2 linked regions of the Sporichthya brevicatena genome follow. The protein of the gene in region 1 binds, or shares a complex with, the protein of each later gene. Links are inferred from orthologs where the notes say so. Each region holds a gene or a part of one and is shown on either strand. Other genes may lie near its edges.

Region 1 (8,620 bases):
CGAGCGCGGGGCGGCCCTTCACCCCGGAGCTGCTGGTCCGGCTGATGGCGCGCGGCGTCACCGTCGCCCCGGTCGTGCTCCACGCGGGCGTGTCCAGCCAGGAGGCGGGCGAACCACCGCTGCCCGAGCGGTTCGCGGTCCCGCCCGACACCGCGCGGCTGGTGAACAGCGCGCGCTGCGCCGGTCGCCGGGTCGTCGCGGTGGGGACGACGGTCGTCCGGGCCCTCGAGTCGGCGTCCGACGCCGACGGGCTCGTCGAGCCGGCCGCGGGCTGGACCGACCTCGTCCTCGGCCCGGACCGTCCGGCGCGGGTGGTGGGCGGGCTGATTTCCGGCCTCCACGCCCCGGAAGCGAGCCACCTGCTCCTGCTGGAGGCGGTCGTCGGCCCGGACCTCGTCGCCACCGCGTACCGCGCCGCCCTCGGCCGGGACTACCTCTGGCACGAGTTCGGCGACTCGACCCTGTTCCTGCCCGGGGCAGTGGCGGGGCCGGCGATCCTGGGAGCGGCCTGAAGGGTTGCTGGACAGGCATTGAGGGACCGGCGCGGGGCGGGCGAGCGATGTTCCCTGGAGTGGTACGACCGCCCACTCATCGAAGGAGCTGAGTCCGCCGTGCGCATGCTCCGGAAGCTTGCCAAGGCCGAGGCCAGGGTCGCTGCCCTGACCGAGGAGTCCACCGCGCTCGCCCTGCGCCGCAGCCAGGCCGAGACCGCCCTCGCCCAGAGCGAGGTTCACCGCCTCCGCGCCGAACTCGACGCGCTGTCGGTCCGCTACGCCGCACTGGAGCGCCGCCTCACCGCGGAGCAGATCGCGAGCTGACGTGCCTCGGTCGGCCGGGGTTGGCCGGGGATTCCGGGGGGATCCCCGGCCAACCTGTGCGCCAGATATGAGTTGTTTTCATGGATGACCCGACGGGGTACGAGGACGGACGCCCGCAAGCCCGCCCGCCCGACCCGTGAGGGGCTGAATCCGCCGCAATGGGAGTTCTCCGCAAGATCACGTCCGTCAGCACGTTCGGCAAGGTCGCCTTCCGGACCCCGGAGGAGGAGGCGGAGCGCTCCGCGCGTCGCTTCGCCAAGGCCGACGCCAAGGTCGCCCGGCTCGCCCAGGCCTCGGCCGAGCTCGCCGCGCAGCGCAGCGCCGCCGAGGCCGAGATCGCCCGGCAGGAGGCCGCCGAGCTCCGCGCGAACATCGACGCGCTCCAGGCCCGCTACGCCGACGCCCGCCGCGCCACCGAGAGCGAGCGTCCTCGTCGGACGCTGGGCCGACCGGTCAGGCCACGCGCGTGACGTCGACCTCGACGCTGAGCGAGGTACCGCCCGGCCCGGCGTAGACACCCTTGTGCGGCGGGACGTCCCAGTAGTCCCGGCCGCGGGCGACGACGACGTGCTCGACGCCGACGGGCTTGCCGTTCGTCGGGTCGTAGGGCGTCCACGCGCCGTCCCACCACTCGACCCAGGCGTGGCTCTGGCCGGTGACGGTCTCACCGATGCCGGCCTCGGGAGCGGGGTGCAGGTAGCCGGAGACGTAGCGGGCCGGGACACCCAGCCCGCGCAACAGACCCACCGTCAGATGCGCCAGGTCCTGGCAGACCCCGGCGCGGGCGTCCCACGCCTCCTTGGCGACGGTGTGGACGCCGGTCGAGCCCGGCACGTACCGGACCTCCCCGCGCAGCCACTCGGCGCAGGCGCGCGCCGCCTCCGCGGGGGCGGCGTCACCGACAATCTCGCGGACCTGCTCGATCAGGTCCGGACCGACCTCGGTGTGCGCGGTCGGGCTGAGGTACTCGACGTGGGTGTCGCGCACGCGGTCGTCGCGCAGGGTCTCCCAGCCGACAGCCCCGCCGCCGGGCGGGGTGTCCGCGGTCTCGACGACACTCGTCGCCGTCAGCGCCAGCGTCCGGTGCGGGACGTGGACGTCGAACGCGGTGACGTAGGCACCCCAGTAGTCCCAGTACCGCGAGCCGGTCGCGGACGGGCTGACCTGGATGCGCGCGTCCAGCGTCGACTGCGCGGCGTCGTTGAGCGGAGTCATGCGGACCTCGTTGTAGGAGGCGAGCACCTCGCCCTCGTAGTCGATCCGCGTGCGGTGCTCGATCTTCAACCGCCAGGTCACGACGCCACTCCCACCGACGAGTCGTCCGCCGGCGCGAGGCCGGTGACGGTGTCGCCGCTCTCGGTCGACCAGGTCATCTGCGCGATGCGCGGGAAGTACCGCGCCGCGATGGCGTCGTTGACCATCGAGCAGGTGGCCTGCAACCCCTCGAGGTCGGAGGAGAAGTCGGCCAGCAGGTCGCCGGGGCTGCGGAACTCAAGGTCGGCGCGGGCGCGGCCGAGCAGCCGGCGCGCCTCGTCGGCGACGCCGCTGCGACCCGCGTCGGGGTCGAGCATCGTCAGGCAGCGCTCGGCGCCGGACAGGGCGGAGAACACCGACCGCGGCGAGAGCCGATCGATCATCAGGAACTCCGCGGCCCGGTCCTCGCGCACCGGTCCGCGGTACGTGCGCAGGTAGCTCTCGTACGCACCGCAACTGCGCAGCAGCGTCCCCCACGTCGGCGCGCGGCCGCCGGGGAGCGTCCGGAGCATCAGCAGACGGGCCGTCATGTCCGCGCGTTCGAGGCAGCGACCGAGCGTCAGGAACGTCCAGCTCTCGTCACGGCTCATCGTGGTGTCGACGAGGCCGGACATGATCGCCGTCGACTCCCGCACCCAGCTGAAGAAGCCGTGTGGACCGAAGCGGTCGGCGCGGCGACGCTGCTCGGGCAGGTCGATCCAGGTCGAGTTCAGCGCCTCGAAGATCTCGGCCGAGATGGTCTCGCGCGCGCCACGGGCGTTCTCGCGCGCGGCCGACAGCGAGCCGGCGATCGAGCTCGGGTTGTTCTGGTCGTAGGCGAGCTGGGCGAGGACCTGCGCGGCCGACTTCGCCTCCGCTCCCCCGTCGACGCCCATGACCTCCATCAGCGAGGTGCAGACCCGCGCCTCGTCGATCCACGGGTCCTCGACGAGCATCTGGACGTGCACGTCGAGGATGCGTGCGGTCGAGTCGGCCCGCTCCAGGTAGCGACCGATCCAGAACGTGGACTCCGCGATCCGGCTCAGCATCGCGAGCTCCCCTGCTGCTGTTGCGCCGCCTGCCGGTGCAGGGCGGGCACGGAACCGAGCGTGCGCGGGCCGGGGTCGGACGCGGTGCCGCGCGGTGCACGCTGACTGGCCTGCACCGGCTCCTCGGCGACGGTCGGCGCCTTCGGGACGTCCGGGTCGTTCGGCCCCGCGAGAACCCAGGTGTCCTTCGACCCGCCGCCCTGGGACGAGTTCACGACCAGCTGCCCCTCCGGGAGCGCGACACGGGTCAGGCCGCCGGGCAGGACGTAGATCTCCTTGCCGTCGTTCAGCGCGAACGGGCGGAGGTCGACGTGACGCGGCCTCAGCTGATCCTCGATCAGCGTGGGCACGGTGGAGAGCGAGACGACCTGCTGGGCGATCCAGCCTCGCGGGTCGGCCGCGACGCGGACCGCGAGTTCGCCGAGCACGTCCTGGTCGGCCCGCGGCCCGATGACGATGCCCTTGCCGCCGGAGGCGTCGACCGGCTTGAGCACGAGCTCGCTCAGGTGCGCGAGGACCCACTTCAGCGTCTCGGGGTCGTCGAGGCGGTAGGTCTCGACGTTGGCGAGGATCGGGTCCTCGTTCAGGTAGTACCGGACCATGTCCGGCACGTAGCTGTAGACGAGCTTGTCGTCCGCGATGCCGTTGCCGACCGCGTTGCAGATCGTCACCCCGCCGTCCCGAGCGGCGTTGAGCAGGCCCGGGCAGCCGATCACCGAGTCGGGGTTGAAGTGCAGCGGGTCGAGGAAGTCGTCGTCGATGCGCCGGTAGATGACGTCGACGCGCTTCTCCCCCGACGTGGTCCGCATGTAGACGCGGTTGCCGCGGCAGACCAGGTCGCGACCTTCGACGAGTTCGACGCCCATGAGACGGGCGAGCAGCGCGTGCTCGAAGTACGCGGAGTTGTAGATGCCCGGGGTGAGGACGACGACCTCGGCGTCCGGGTTGCCGTCGGGCGCCGCGGCGCGGGCGGCCGCGAGCAGGCGCTGCGGGTAGTCCGAGACCGGCATGATCCGGTGCGAGGAGAACGCCTCCGGCAGGCCGTGCGTCATCGCGCGCCGGTTCTCGATGACGTAGCTCACACCGGACGGCGTCCGGATGTTGTCCTCCAGGACGCGGAACTGGCCGGACTCGTCACGGATGACGTCGATGCCCGAGACCAGGACCCGGACCCCGTTCGCCGGGACCACGTCGGCCGCGGCCCGGTGGAAGTGTGCCGAGGTCGCGATCAGCCGCCGGGGCATGACGCCGTCGGCGAAGATCTGCCCCGAGTCGTAGACGTCGGCCAGGAAGGCCTCGAGCGCCCGGACGCGCTGGGCGACGCCCTCGGAGAGGACCTCCCACTCCTGGGCGGTGATGATCCGGGGAACGATGTCGAGCGGGAACGGCCGCTCCTCGCCGCCCAGCGCGAACGTGACGCCGCGGTCGAGGAAGGACAGCGCGAGGGCGTCGGCGCGGGCGCGCAGCTCGTCACTGGGGAGCGAGCGGACGGTGTCGTAGACCGCCTCGCACGCCGGACGGGGCTTCCCGCCGTCCGAGAACATCTCGTCCCAGGCCGAGCCGAGCGGGTAGTCCTGGAACAAGTCGGCCATTGGCTCAGCGTATGCCCGCGCTGTTTCGAAGAGTTTTCACCGCAACCCGTACGCTGCACGGCGTGTCCACCCCGCACCGCCGGGGGTGGCGCCGGCGCCGGTTTGGTGGCTTCCGGACAGCGCTGGTAACCTCGGCGGTCGCGCTCGGCGTGCGCATTCGCGCACGCCCGCGTTCCGATGGACTCCGAGACAGACCGAGGCGAGCTCTTCCGTGGCGAACATCAAGTCGCAGATCAAGCGCAACAAGACCAACGAGAAGGCCCGGCTGCGCAACAAGGCCGTGCGGTCCTCGCTGAAGACGTCCATCCGCAAGTTCCGTGAGGCCGCCGCGGCCGGCGACACCGAGGGCGCGACCCAGCTCATGCGCCAGGCCGCCCGCCAGCTCGACAAGGCCGCCAGCAAGGGCGTCATCCACGCCAACGCGGCCGCCAACAAGAAGTCGGCCATGGCCCACGCCCTCACGAAGGCCGGCAGCTAGCCGCCACCAGCCACAACGTCAGCGGGATCGAGCGCTATTGCGCGCGATCCCGCTGACGTTAAGGAGCTTCAGCCGTCGCGGCGGGCGGCGCCGATGTCGACCAGGGCCCGCTCGAGGGCGTAGGCGGTGGAGACCGCCCCGCCCTTGACGGCGGCGTCGGCGGCGGCGACGGCGGTCAGGGCCCGGGCCATGCCGTCCGGGGTCCAGCCGCGCAGCTGGCGGCGGAGGCTGTCGACCTTCCAGGGCGGCATGCCGAGCTGGCGGGCCAGGTCGCCCTGGGAGAGCCCGCGGGGAGCCGACCCGAGCTTGGCGAGCCCGCGGAGGCTGTTGGCGAGGGCACCGACGACCATGACCGGCTCCGCGCCGCAGGCCAGGGCCCAGCGCAGGCGCTCCAGCGCCTCGGGGGTCCGGCCCTCCAGGGCGAGGTCGGCGACGTGGAAGCTGGTGACGTCGGCCCGGCCCGCGTAGTAGCGGCGGACCTCGTCGGCGTCGATCGCGCCGGTCGTGTCGGCGCAGAGCTGGCTGCAGGCGGCGGCGAGCTCCCGCAGGTCGCCGCCGACGGCGTCGAGCAGCGCCCGGGCGGTGTCCTGCCCGACCCGGCGCCCGGCCGCGCGGAACTCCCCCGCGATGAACGTCAGCTTGTCGCCGGCCTTCTTGACCTCGGAGCAGTCCACGACGACCGCGCCGGCCTTCTTCGCCGTGTCGGCCAGGGCCTTGCCCTTCGCCCCGCCGGCGTGCACGAGCAGGACGCAGACGTCCTCGGGCACGTTCTTCACCAGCGCCTCGACCTCGCCGAGGACGGGCTGGGACAGGTCCTGGGCCGCGCGCAGGATCAGCAGCCGCCGCTCGGCGAACAGCGAGGGGCTGGTGAGCTCGTCGAGCATCCCGGACTGCAGCGTCCCGGGGGCGAGGTCGTGGACGTCCGCGTCCGGGTCGACGGCCCGCACCGCCCGCCGCGCCGCCGCGACCGCCCGCTCCGCGAGCAGCTCCTCCGGCCCCACCACCAGCGTCAGCGCCGGCAGCGGGGCGGGCGCGTTACTCATCTCCGCTCACGGGAGTGAGCTTGCCACGGCCGCCCGACAGGCCGGATCAGCCGGGGCGGTCCCGCACGACGGCCAGGCGGCCGGCGCGGAGGACGACGGCGACGTCGCCGTGACGGTCGGTGCGGCCGATCGCGGTCCGGGCGGCGGTGAGCAGGCGCAGGACTGCGGGGGCGGGGTGGCCGTAGTCGTTGTCGGCGCCGACGGAGGCGAGCGCGATCCGGGCCCCGAGGGTGGCGAGGAACGGCGGGTGCTGATGGGCCGAGCCGTGGTGCGGGACCTTGAGGACGTCCGCGCGCAGTCCCGGTTCGGCGCGATGCAGGGCGGCCTGGGCGGCCGGCTCGATGTCCCCGGTCAGCAGGATCCGGACGCCGCGGACCTCGGCCAGCAGCACCACCGACGCGTTGTTGGCGGGCGCGCCCTCGTCGATCAGGCGCAGCGGCCACAGGACCCGCCAGGCCACGTCCCCGGCGCGGCGCTGCTCCCCCGGTCCGGGGCTCGTGAGCGGGATGCGGCCGGCCCAGCGCTGCACCCGCTCCACCTCCCCCGCGGGGTCCGGCAATGGGCTGACCCCGATCTCGGCCACGCGACGGCCGCGCAGCACGCCCGGCAGACCCTCGACGTGGTCGGCGTGGAAGTGGGTCAGGAGCAGGTACGGGATCTCGCGGACGCCGAGCCGGCGCAGGCAGCGGTCGACCGCGGCCGGGTCGGGCCCCGCGTCGACGACGACGGCCGACCGCGGCCCGGCGCGGATCGCGAGGGCGTCCCCCTGCCCGACGTCGCACGCCACCACGACCCAGTCCCGAGGCGGCCACGAACTCGGGAGCACCGACGGCACCGGGACGGGTGGCCGGAGCGCGAGCACCACCGCCAGCACGACCAACCCCACCGCCACCGGCGGCAACTGACGCACCGTCACGACCGCGAGTGTCAGGAGCGTCAGGACCAGCGCCCCGCGCGCACCCGCCAGCCACGGCACCGTCGCGCCCGGCACGTCGGCGGCGCACCGCGCAACGGTGACGATCCACCACGCCGGCAGACCCGCGAGCTGCCCGAACACCCGCGCCAGCGGCGGGCAGACGGGCCAGGTCACCGCCGCGAGGACGCCGAGCAGCATCGCCGGCGGCACCGCCGGGACGGCGAGCAGGTTCGCCGGGACCGCGACCAGAGCCACCTCGTCGGTCAGCAGCACGAGCACCGGACCGCAGGCCGCCTGGGCCGCGGCGGGGACGGCGATCGCCGTCGCGAGCCAGCGCGGCATCCGGCGCGCCAGGCGGTCGCGCCAGCGCGGGGCGAGGAAGATCAGCCCGGCCGTCGCCGAGACACTGAGCGCGAACCCGTACGAGCGCGCGAGCCACGGGTCGACGAGCAGCAGCACGATCACCGCCGCGCACAGCGCGGGCGCGGCCCGGCCGCGCCGACCCACCGCCAGCCCGAGGACCCCGACGACGCCCATCACCGACGCCCGCAGCAGGCTCGGCTCCGGCCGTGCGACGAACACGAAGACCACGACGGTGGCGAGCCCGACGACCGGGAGCGCACGCAGTCGCACCCCCGCCAGCCGCGCCAACCCGAGCACGGCCCCGAGCAGCAGCGCGAGGTTCGACCCCGACACGGCGAGGACGTGGGAGAGCCCCGCGACCTGGAAGTCGCCGCTGAGCTCCGGGTCGATGCCCGAGGTGTCACCGAGCACGAGCCCCGGCACCAACCCGCGTTCGGCGGCCCCGAGCCCGGCGACGGCGGACCGCAGGCCGGCCCGGACGTCGGCGGCGGCGCGGTCCCGCCACGGCGCAGCGCTCGCGACCGGCGGCGGCCCCCGCACCTGCAGGATTGCGGCCAGCGGGCTGTGCGAGCGCGGCGGCGAGAGACGCCCGGCCACGCGCATCTCCTGACCCGGGATCAGATTCGTCCAGCCGCGATCGGTCGCGAGAACGAGAACGCGGGTGTGGACGTCGGTCGTCGTCCCCCGGGCGAGGACTCGCTCGACCAGCGCCGGCACCGTGATCACCTCACTGCGACCGAAGCGCGACGCCGTCGCCCGGACCGCCGGGTCCCCCGTCACCCGCAGGTCGACGCGGACCGTCGCCCGCTCGTGCGCGAGGTCGTCGACCGGCCCGGCGGCGATCGCGGTTCCTCGCGCGGCGGCCCCGAGTCCGGCCGCCGCACCGACACCGAGGGCGGCGGCGAGCACCGTGGCGCCCGCGGTCCGCGACCGCGCGAGCAGCAGCGCCGCGACGCCCGCACCGAGCACACCGATGCCGACCGTCGTGCGGTGCAGCGTCGGCGCGAGCCAGGCCGCGACCCAGGCCGCGGCGGCGGCCGGGAGCAGGCGCAGATCGATCCGGTCCACCGGCGGACGCTACGACGGCCGGCTGACCTCGAGCCCCGTCACTGTGGACAACTCCGGACG
Region 2 (8,709 bases), on another replicon or contig:
CGTCGTGTCGTCGACATGATTCGCGGGCTCCCGGCCGCCGAGGCGCAGGCGCTGCTCGCGTTCTCGCCGCAGGCCGCGAGCGAGCCGGTCGGCAAGGTGCTCGCCAGCGCCATCGCGAACGCGCAGAACAACTTCAACCTCGACCCGCGGACGCTGGTGATCAGCGAGGCGTACGTGGATGAGGGCCCGACGATGAAGCGGTTCCGGCCGCGCGCCCAGGGCCGCGCCTACCGCATCCGCAAGCGCAGCTCGCACGTGACGATCGTCGTCACGTCCGAGTCCAAGGGAGGGACCCGATAGTGGGCCAGAAGGTCAATCCGCACGGGTTCCGGCTCGGCATCACCAGCGAGTTCAAGAGCCGCTGGTACGCCGACAAGCTCTACGCGGACTACGTGAAGGAGGACGTGGCGATCCGCCGCATGCTCACCAAGGGCATGGAGCGGGCCGGCATCTCCAAGGTCGAGATCGAGCGCACCCGCGACCGGGTCCGCGTCGACATCCACACCGCGCGTCCGGGCATCGTCATCGGCCGTAAGGGCGCGGAGGCGGACAACATCCGCACGCGTCTGGAGAACCTCACCTCGAAGCAGGTTCAGCTCAACATCCTCGAGGTGAAGAACCCCGAGGTCGACGCGCAGCTCGTCGCGCAGGGTGTGGCCGAGCAGCTCGCCTCCCGCGTCGCGTTCCGTCGTGCGATGCGCAAGGCGCTGCAGTCGGCCACCAAGGCCGGCGCCAAGGGCATCCGGGTGCAGTGCTCGGGCCGTCTCGGTGGCGCCGAGATGTCGCGCTCGGAGTTCTACCGCGAGGGTCGCGTCCCGCTGCACACGCTGCGCGCGGACATCGACTACGGCTTCTTCGAGGCGCGCACGACCTTCGGCCGCATCGGCGTCAAGGTGTGGATCTACAAGGGTGACGTCACCGGCACCCGCGCCGAGCGCGAGGCCCAGCAGCGCGCCGCGGCCGCCGCCGGTGCCCGTAGCCGCCCGGACCGTCGTCCGCGCCGCGGCGAGCGTCCCGGCCGTGGCCCGGCCGTCGAGTCGGCGCCCGCCACCGAGCCCACTGCCACCACCACGGCTCCGGCCGAGGCCGCGTCCGCGCCCGAGGGCGCGGGAGGGGAGAGCTGAACCGTGCTGATCCCACGTCGCGTCAAGCACCGTAAGCAGCACCACCCGGACCGCCACGGCGCGTCCAAGGGCGGCAACACGATCGCGTTCGGTGACTTCGGCATCCAGGCTCTCGAGCCGGCCTACGTGACCAACCGCCAGATCGAGTCGGCCCGTATCGCGATGACCCGTCACATCAAGCGTGGCGGCAAGGTCTGGATCAACATCTACCCGGACCGCCCGCTCACCAAGAAGCCCGCCGAGACCCGCATGGGTTCCGGTAAGGGTTCGCCGGAGTGGTGGGTCGCGAACATCAAGCCGGGTCGTGTCATGTTCGAGCTGTCCGGTGTTCCGGAGCCCGTCGCTCGCGAGGCCATGCGCCGCGCGATCCACAAGCTTCCGATGAAGTGCCGGTTCGTCACCCGCGAGGGGGTGCAGGGCTGATGGCTGACGAGAAGCAGGTCACCAACAAGGCCGCCGCCGCGCTGCGTGAGCTCGACGACGCCGAGCTGCTCAGCAAGCTCAAGGAGGCCAAGGAGGAGCTGTTCAACCTCCGCTTCCAGGCCGCCACCGGTCAGCTCGAGAGCCACGGCCGGCTGCGTGCGATCAAGAAGGAGATCGCGCGGATCTACACGACGATGCGGGAGCGCGAGCTCGGCATCACGACGTTCGAGGGCGTTGCCTGATGAGTGAGTCCACCCAGCGCGGCTTCCGCAAGGTCCGTGAGGGCCTCGTGGTCAGCGACAAGATGCAGAAGACCGTCGTCGTCGCCGTCGAGGACCGGGTCAAGCACCCGCTCTACGGCAAGGTCATCCGCCGCACCAACAAGCTGAAGGCCCACGACGAGAACGACGAGGCCGGCGTCGGCGACCGCGTTCTCCTCGCCGAGACCCGGCCGCTGTCCGCCACCAAGCGGTGGCGCGTGGTCGAGATCCTCGAGAAGGCCAAGTAAGCGCGCACGGCAGCAAGGCCCACCGCAAGCCACCAGCAAGCCAGTTCCGCAAGGCTCGGCAGCACGCCGAGAACCAGCGCGACAACCAGGAGTAGGCAGTGATCCAGCAGGAGTCGCGACTGCGCGTCGCCGACAACACGGGTGCGAAGGAACTTCTCTGCATCCGCGTTCTCGGTGGCTCCGGTCGGCGCTACGCGGGCATCGGCGACATCATCGTCGCCACCGTCAAGGACGCGATCCCGGGCGGCGGGGTGAAGAAGGGCGAGGTCGTGAAGGCGGTCGTCGTCCGGACCACCAAGGAGCGTCGCCGTGGCGACGGCTCCTACATCCGCTTCGACGAGAACGCGGCCGTGATCATCAAGGACGGCGGGGACCCGCGCGGCACCCGCATCTTCGGCCCGGTCGGGCGCGAGCTGCGGGACAAGCGCTTCATGCGCATCATCTCGCTCGCTCCGGAGGTGCTCTGACCTATGAAGATCAAGAAGGGCGACACCGTCCAGGTGATCTCGGGCAAGGACCGCGGCGTCCGCGGCCGGGTCATCCAGGCCTACCCCGAGGCTGACAAGGTCCTCGTCGAGGGCGTGAACCGCATCAAGAAGCACACCAAGGTGACCACCGGTCTCCGCGGCGCGCAGAGCGGCGGCATCGTCACGCAGGAGGCACCGATCCACGTCTCCAACGTGATGCTCGTCGACCCCGAGGACCACCTGCCCACCCGCGTCGGCTACCGCCGCGACGAGGAGGGCCGCAAGGTCCGGGTCTCCAAGCGCACGGGGAAGGACATCTGATGACGGCCACCGAAGAGCGCGTCGAGAAGATTCCGGCCCGCCTCAAGCTGCGGTACCGCGAGGAGATCGTCCCGGCGCTGCAGAGCGAGTTCGGCTACGCGAACGTCATGCAGATCCCGCGGCTGGTCAAGGTCGTGGTGAACATGGGCGTCGGCGAGGCCGCTCGCGACTCCAAGCTGATCGACGGCGCCGTCCGCGACCTCGAGGCCATCACCGGCCAGAAGCCGCAGGTCACCAAGGCCCGCAAGTCGATCGCGCAGTTCAAGCTCCGCGAGGGCATGCCGATCGGCGCGCACGTCACGCTGCGCGGCGACCGCATGTGGGAGTTCACCGACCGCCTGCTGTCGATCGCGCTGCCCCGCATCCGCGACTTCCGCGGTCTGTCGCCGAAGCAGTTCGACGGCCGCGGCAACTACACGTTCGGTCTGAACGAGCAGTCGATGTTCCACGAGATCGACCAGGACAAGACGGACCGCGTGCGCGGCATGGACATCACGGTGGTCACGACCGCCACCAACGACGACGAGGGTCGCGCACTGCTGCGTCACCTCGGCTTCCCGTTCGCCGAGTCGCGGTAAGGAGACCGACCCATGGCCAAGAAGTCTTTGATCGCGAAGGCGGCGCGCAAGCCGAAGTTCGCCGTGCGTGGCTACACCCGCTGCCAGCGCTGCGGGCGCCCGCACTCCGTGTACCGCAAGTTCGGCCTCTGCCGCGTGTGCCTGCGCAACATGGCGCACCGCGGTGAGCTGCCCGGCGTCACCAAGAGCAGCTGGTAAGGGGGAGCCGACATGACGATGACTGACCCGATCGCGGACATGCTCGCGCGCCTGCGCAACGCGAACACCGCGTACCACGACACCGTGTCGATGCCCTACAGCAAGATCAAGGCGCACATCGCCGAGATCCTGCAGCAGCAGGGCTACATCGCCGGCTGGACCGTCGACGAGGTCGAGGGCGTCCCCGGCAAGCGCCTCACGCTCGAGCTGAAGTACGGCCCGAGCCGGGAGCGTGCGATCGCCGGCCTGCGCCGCATCTCGAAGCCGGGCCTGCGCGTGTACGCCAAGTCGACGAACATGCCCAAGGTCCTCGGTGGCCTCGGCGTGGCCATCATTTCGACGTCGTCCGGCCTGCTGACCGACAAGCAGGCCGTCAAGCAGGGTGTGGGCGGGGAAGTCCTCGCCTACGTCTGGTAACGGGAGGAGGAGCACCACATGTCGCGAATCGGCAGGCTTCCGATCCCGGTCCCGTCCGGCGTCGAGGTGACCATCGCGGGCTCGGAGATCACGGTGAAGGGCCCCAAGGGCACCCTCACGCACACCGTGGTCTCGCCCATCACGGTCGAGAAGGGTGAGGACGGCGTCCTCACCGTCACGCGCCCGGACGACAACCGGGACTCGCGGTCCCGGCACGGTCTGACCCGCACGCTGATCAACAACATGGTGATCGGCGTGACCCAGGGCTACGAGAAGAAGATGGAGATCGCGGGCGTCGGCTACCGCGTCCAGCCGAAGGGCTCCGGTCTGGAGTTCGCGCTGGGCTACAGCCACCCGGTCCCCGTCGAGGCGCCTCCCGGCATCACCTTCGCCGTCGAGTCCCCGACCAAGTTCTCGGTCGCGGGCATCGACAAGCAGCTCGTCGGTGAGGTCGCCGCGAACATCCGCAAGCTGCGCAAGCCCGACCCGTACAAGGGCAAGGGTGTGCGCTACGCCGGCGAGGTCATTCGCCGCAAGGTCGGAAAGGCTGGCAAGTAGCCATGGCTGTCAGCGTCAAGATCGGCAAGGGCATCTCCCGCAAGGGGGTGGCCCGCAAGCGCCGTCACCTTCGGGTCCGCAAGAAGGTTTCCGGCACGGCGACGCGTCCGCGTCTCGTCGTGAACCGGTCCAGCCGCCACATGGTGGCGCAGGTGGTGGACGACACCGCCGGCGTGACCCTGGCGTCGGCGTCGACCATGGACGCCTCGCTGCGGACCGCAGCCGGCGACAAGACGGAAAAGGCGCGCAAGGTCGGCGAGCTCGTCGCCGAGCGCGCGAAGGCCGCGGGAGTCTCTGCGGTGGTCTTCGACCGGGGTGGCAACCGCTACCACGGCCGGATCGCCGCGCTCGCCGACGGTGCCCGCGAGTCTGGATTGGAGTTCTGATGCCCGGTCAACAGCGTCGAGGCCCCGGTGGCGGGGCCGGCGGCGGCCAGGGCGGTGGCGGCGACCGTCGCGACCGTCGCGACGACCGTCGCGGCGGCGGCTCGCAGGAGAAGAGCGCGTTCGTCGAGCGCGTCGTCGACATCAACCGTGTCGCCAAGGTCGTGAAGGGTGGCCGGCGCTTCAGCTTCACCGCGCTGGTCGTCGTCGGCGACGGTGACGGCACCGTGGGCGTCGGCTACGGCAAGGCCAAGGAGGTGCCCGCGGCGATCGCCAAGGGTGTCGAGGAGGCCAAGAAGAACTTCTTCAAGGTCCCGCGGATCCAGGGCACCATCCCGCACCCCGTCCAGGGTGAGAAGGCCGCCGGCGTGGTCATGCTGCGTCCGGCCAGCCCGGGTACCGGCGTCATCGCCGGCGGTGCGGTCCGCGCCGTCCTGGAGTGCGCCGGGGTCCACGACATCCTGAGCAAGTCGCTGGGGTCGGACAACTCGATCAACATCGTTCACGCAACGGTCGACGCGCTGCGCCGGCTGGAGAAGCCGGAGGCGGTGGCGGCCCGTCGTGGCCTGCCCCTGGAGGACGTCGCCCCGCCGGCGATGCTCCGCGCCCGGGCGGCGGGAACGGGGGCCTGAGATGGCTCAGCTGAAGATCACCCAGGTCCGCTCCGCCATCGGCGGCAAGCAGAACCAGCGCGACACCCTGCGCTCGCTCGGCCTCCGCAAGATCTCCCAGGAGGTCATCCGCGAGGACGACCCCGTCACGCTCGGCATGATCAACGCCGTGCGGCACCTCGTCACGGTAGAGAAGGTCTAGGTCCATGACGCTCAAGGTTCACCACCTGCGCCCGGCCCCGGGTGCCCACAAGCCGAAGACCCGCGTGGGTCGCGGTGAGGGCTCCAAGGGCAAGACGGCCGGTCGCGGCACCAAGGGCACCAAGGCCCGCTACCAGGTTCCGGCCCGGTTCGAGGGTGGGCAGATGCCGCTGCACATGCGGCTGCCCAAGCTGCGCGGCTTCACCAACCCGTTCCGCACCGAGTACCAGGTCGTCAACCTCGACAAGCTGGCGGCGCTCTACCCGTCCGGCGGCGAGGTCACGGTCGAGGACCTGGTCGCCAAGGGTGCGGTCCGGAAGAACTCCCCGGTCAAGATTCTGGGAACAGGGGAGGTCTCCGTGGCGCTGCAGGTGACGGTGCACGCGGTCTCGGGTTCGGCTCGCGAGAAGATCACGGGCGCCGGCGGCACGGTCACGCCGCTCGCCTGAGCGGTCCGTGAGTTAGCCTCCGTACGAGTCCCGACCCCGCCAGGCCGCACACCCGCCCCGTAAGTCCGCGCAGGAGGAAACGTGCTCACCGCGTTCGCGCAGGCGTTCCGTACGCCTGACCTGCGCAAGAAGCTGTTGTTCACCCTCGGCATCATCCTGCTGTTCCGGCTGGGTTCGCAGGTGCCGACGCCGGGGGTGGACACCCAGGCCATCAACACCTGCCTGGAACCGGCGCTGGACGAGGGCGGGATCTACGGCCTGATCAACCTGTTCTCGGGTGGCGCGCTGCTGCAGCTCGCCATCTTCGCGCTCGGGATCATGCCGTACATCACGGCGAGCATCATCATCCAGCTGCTCGTCGTGGTCATCCCACGCCTGGAGACCCTCAAGAAGGAGGGCCAGGCCGGCACCGCGAAGCTCACGCAGTACACCCGGTACCTCACGATCGCGCTCGCGATCCTGCAGTCCACCGCCCTGATCGCGATCGCGCGTCAGCCCGGGCGACTGCTCCAGGGCTGTGACCTGCCGCTGATCCACGAGGACATCGGCTGGTTCGGGATCGTCACGATGGTCTCGATCATGACCGCCGGCACCGGCGTGATCATGTGGATGGGCGAGATGATCACGGACAAGGGCGTCGGCAACGGCATGTCCGTCCTGATCTTCACGCAGATCGCCGCGACCTTCCCGCAGCAGCTGTGGCAGATCAAGGTCGTCGAGGGCTGGTTCGTCTTCATCTGCGTCTGCGCCGCCGGCCTCGTGCTCGTCGCCGCGGTCGTGTTCGTCGAGCAGGCGCAACGCCGCATCCCGGTGCAGTACGCCAAGCGGATGATCGGCCGCCGCATGTACGGCGGGACCAGCACCTACATCCCGCTCAAGGTCAACCAGGCCGGCATCATCCCGGTCATCTTCGCCTCGTCGCTGCTCTACCTGCCGGCGCTGGCGACCCAGATCTCGGACGACAAGAACAGCGGCTGGGCCCTCTGGATCCAGAAGTACTTCACGACCGGGGACCACCCGCTGTACATGGCCTCGTTCTTCATCCTGATCGTCTTCTTCGCCTTCTTCTACGTCGCGATCACCTTCAACCCGAAGGAGCTCGCGGACAACATGAAGAAGTACGGCGGCTTCATCCCCGGCATCCGGGCCGGCCGCCCGACCGAGGAGTACCTCGACTACGTGCTCAACCGGATCACCACCGCGGGTGCGCTCTACCTGGGCGTCATCGCGCTCATCCCGATGGTGGCGATCGGCATTCTCGGCAGCAGCGCGACGCAGCAGTTCCCGTTCGGTGGTGCGAGCATCCTCATCATCGTCGGGGTCGGCCTGGACACCGTGAAGCAGATCCAGAGCCAGCTGCAGCAGCGCAATTACGAGGGATTCCTGCGGTAGATGCGCATCGTCCTTGTGGGTCCCCCAGGAGCGGGGAAAGGCACCCAGGCGGAGTTCATCGCGGCACACCTGTCGATTCCGAAGATCTCGACGGGCGACATCTTCCGCAAGAACGTCAGCCAGGGGACGCCGCTCGGCGCCGAGGCCAAGAAGTACATGGATGCCGGTGACCTCGTCCCGGACGAGATCACCATCGCCATGGTGAAGGACCGCATCAGCGAGCCGGACGCGGTGAACGGGTACCTGCTCGACGGGTTCCCGCGGAACGTCGCCCAGGCCAAGGTCCTCGACGCGATGCTCGACGACATGGGCAGTGGCCTGGACATGGTCATGGAGCTCGTCGTCGACGACGAGGAGGTCGTCCGCCGCCTCGCCGGGCGACGCACCTGCCGGGACTGCGGTCAGATCTGGCACGTCGAGTTCGACCCGCCCGCCGTCGAGGACGTCTGCGACCGGTGCTCGGGCGAGCTGTTCCAGCGCGACGACGACAAGGAAGCGACCATCCGGCACCGGCTGGAGGTCTACAACGAGCAGACCGCGCCGATCGTCGACTACTACGCCGACCGCTCGATCCTCGTCGGGGTCGACGCGACCGGCACGGTCGAGGACGTCACCGAGCGAGCGATCGGCGCGCTGCACCGCATGGAGAGCTGAGGGGCCGACGTGTTCCGACGGCGACGCGCCATCGAGTACAAGACGCCTGAGCAGATCCAGAAGATGCGGGTGGCCGGCCTGCTCGTGGGGGAGACCCTCGAGCTGCTGCGCAGCAGCATCGAGCCGGGCATGACGACCAAGGACCTCGACGCGATCGCGGAGAAGAACATCCGCTCCGCGGGCGGCATCCCGTCCTTCATCGGGGTCCCGGGTGGTCCCGGGGTCCCGGACTTCCCGGCGACGCTGTGCACCTCGGTCAACGACGAGGTCGTCCACGGCATCCCGGGCCCGCGGGTGATCCGGGACGGCGACGTCGTCTCGATCGACTGCGGCGCGATCGTCGACGGCTGGCACGGCGACGCGGCGATCACGATCCCGGTCGGGGACGTGGCGCCGGAGCACCTCGAGCTGCTGCGCGTGTGCGA

Evidence for each region.
Region 2: rpsT (region 1) and rpsE share a complex: the UniProt entries of both Bacillus subtilis proteins name them as parts of the 30S ribosomal subunit. The link is inferred for Sporichthya brevicatena from one-to-one orthologs.

What each region holds. Positions count from the first base shown.
Region 1 is NZ_BAAAHE010000025.1:10,650-19,269, reverse strand. Bases 3,742-6,536 are described here. They hold rpsT (30S ribosomal protein S20), read left to right. Parts: upstream 3,742-4,903; coding sequence 4,904-5,170; downstream 5,171-6,536. Other genes in these bases: ABD401_RS15190 (ComEC/Rec2 family competence protein), read right to left, coding at 6,260-6,536; holA (DNA polymerase III subunit delta), read right to left, coding at 5,239-6,213; ABD401_RS15205 (circularly permuted type 2 ATP-grasp protein), read right to left, coding at 3,742-4,692. In the rest of the region: ABD401_RS15230 (S-adenosylmethionine:tRNA ribosyltransferase-isomerase), read left to right, coding at 1-512; ABD401_RS15225 (hypothetical protein), read left to right, coding at 612-818; ABD401_RS15220 (hypothetical protein), read left to right, coding at 977-1,288; ABD401_RS15215 (transglutaminase family protein), read right to left, coding at 1,272-2,114; ABD401_RS15210 (alpha-E domain-containing protein), read right to left, coding at 2,111-3,100; more of ABD401_RS15205, read right to left, coding at 3,094-3,741; more of ABD401_RS15190, read right to left, coding at 6,537-8,560. UniProt on the Bacillus subtilis protein: Binds directly to 16S ribosomal RNA.
Region 2 is NZ_BAAAHE010000010.1:70,903-79,611, forward strand. The notes cover bases 3,911-6,794. They hold rpsE (30S ribosomal protein S5), read left to right. Parts: upstream 3,911-4,979; coding sequence 4,980-5,609; downstream 5,610-6,794. Other genes in these bases: rpsH (30S ribosomal protein S8), read left to right, coding at 3,911-4,036; rplF (50S ribosomal protein L6), read left to right, coding at 4,055-4,594; rplR (50S ribosomal protein L18), read left to right, coding at 4,597-4,980; rpmD (50S ribosomal protein L30), read left to right, coding at 5,611-5,790; rplO (50S ribosomal protein L15), read left to right, coding at 5,795-6,238. Also shown: rplV (50S ribosomal protein L22), read left to right, coding at 1-300; rpsC (30S ribosomal protein S3), read left to right, coding at 300-1,124; rplP (50S ribosomal protein L16), read left to right, coding at 1,128-1,547; rpmC (50S ribosomal protein L29), read left to right, coding at 1,547-1,789; rpsQ (30S ribosomal protein S17), read left to right, coding at 1,789-2,055; rplN (50S ribosomal protein L14), read left to right, coding at 2,154-2,522; rplX (50S ribosomal protein L24), read left to right, coding at 2,526-2,843; rplE (50S ribosomal protein L5), read left to right, coding at 2,843-3,421; ABD401_RS07200 (type Z 30S ribosomal protein S14), read left to right, coding at 3,434-3,619; more of rpsH, read left to right, coding at 3,632-3,910; more of secY, read left to right, coding at 6,795-7,630; ABD401_RS07240 (adenylate kinase), read left to right, coding at 7,631-8,284; map (type I methionyl aminopeptidase), read left to right, coding at 8,294-8,709. UniProt on the Bacillus subtilis protein: With S4 and S12 plays an important role in translational accuracy; many suppressors of streptomycin-dependent mutants of protein S12 are found in this protein, some but not all of which decrease translational accuracy (ram, ribosomal ambiguity mutations).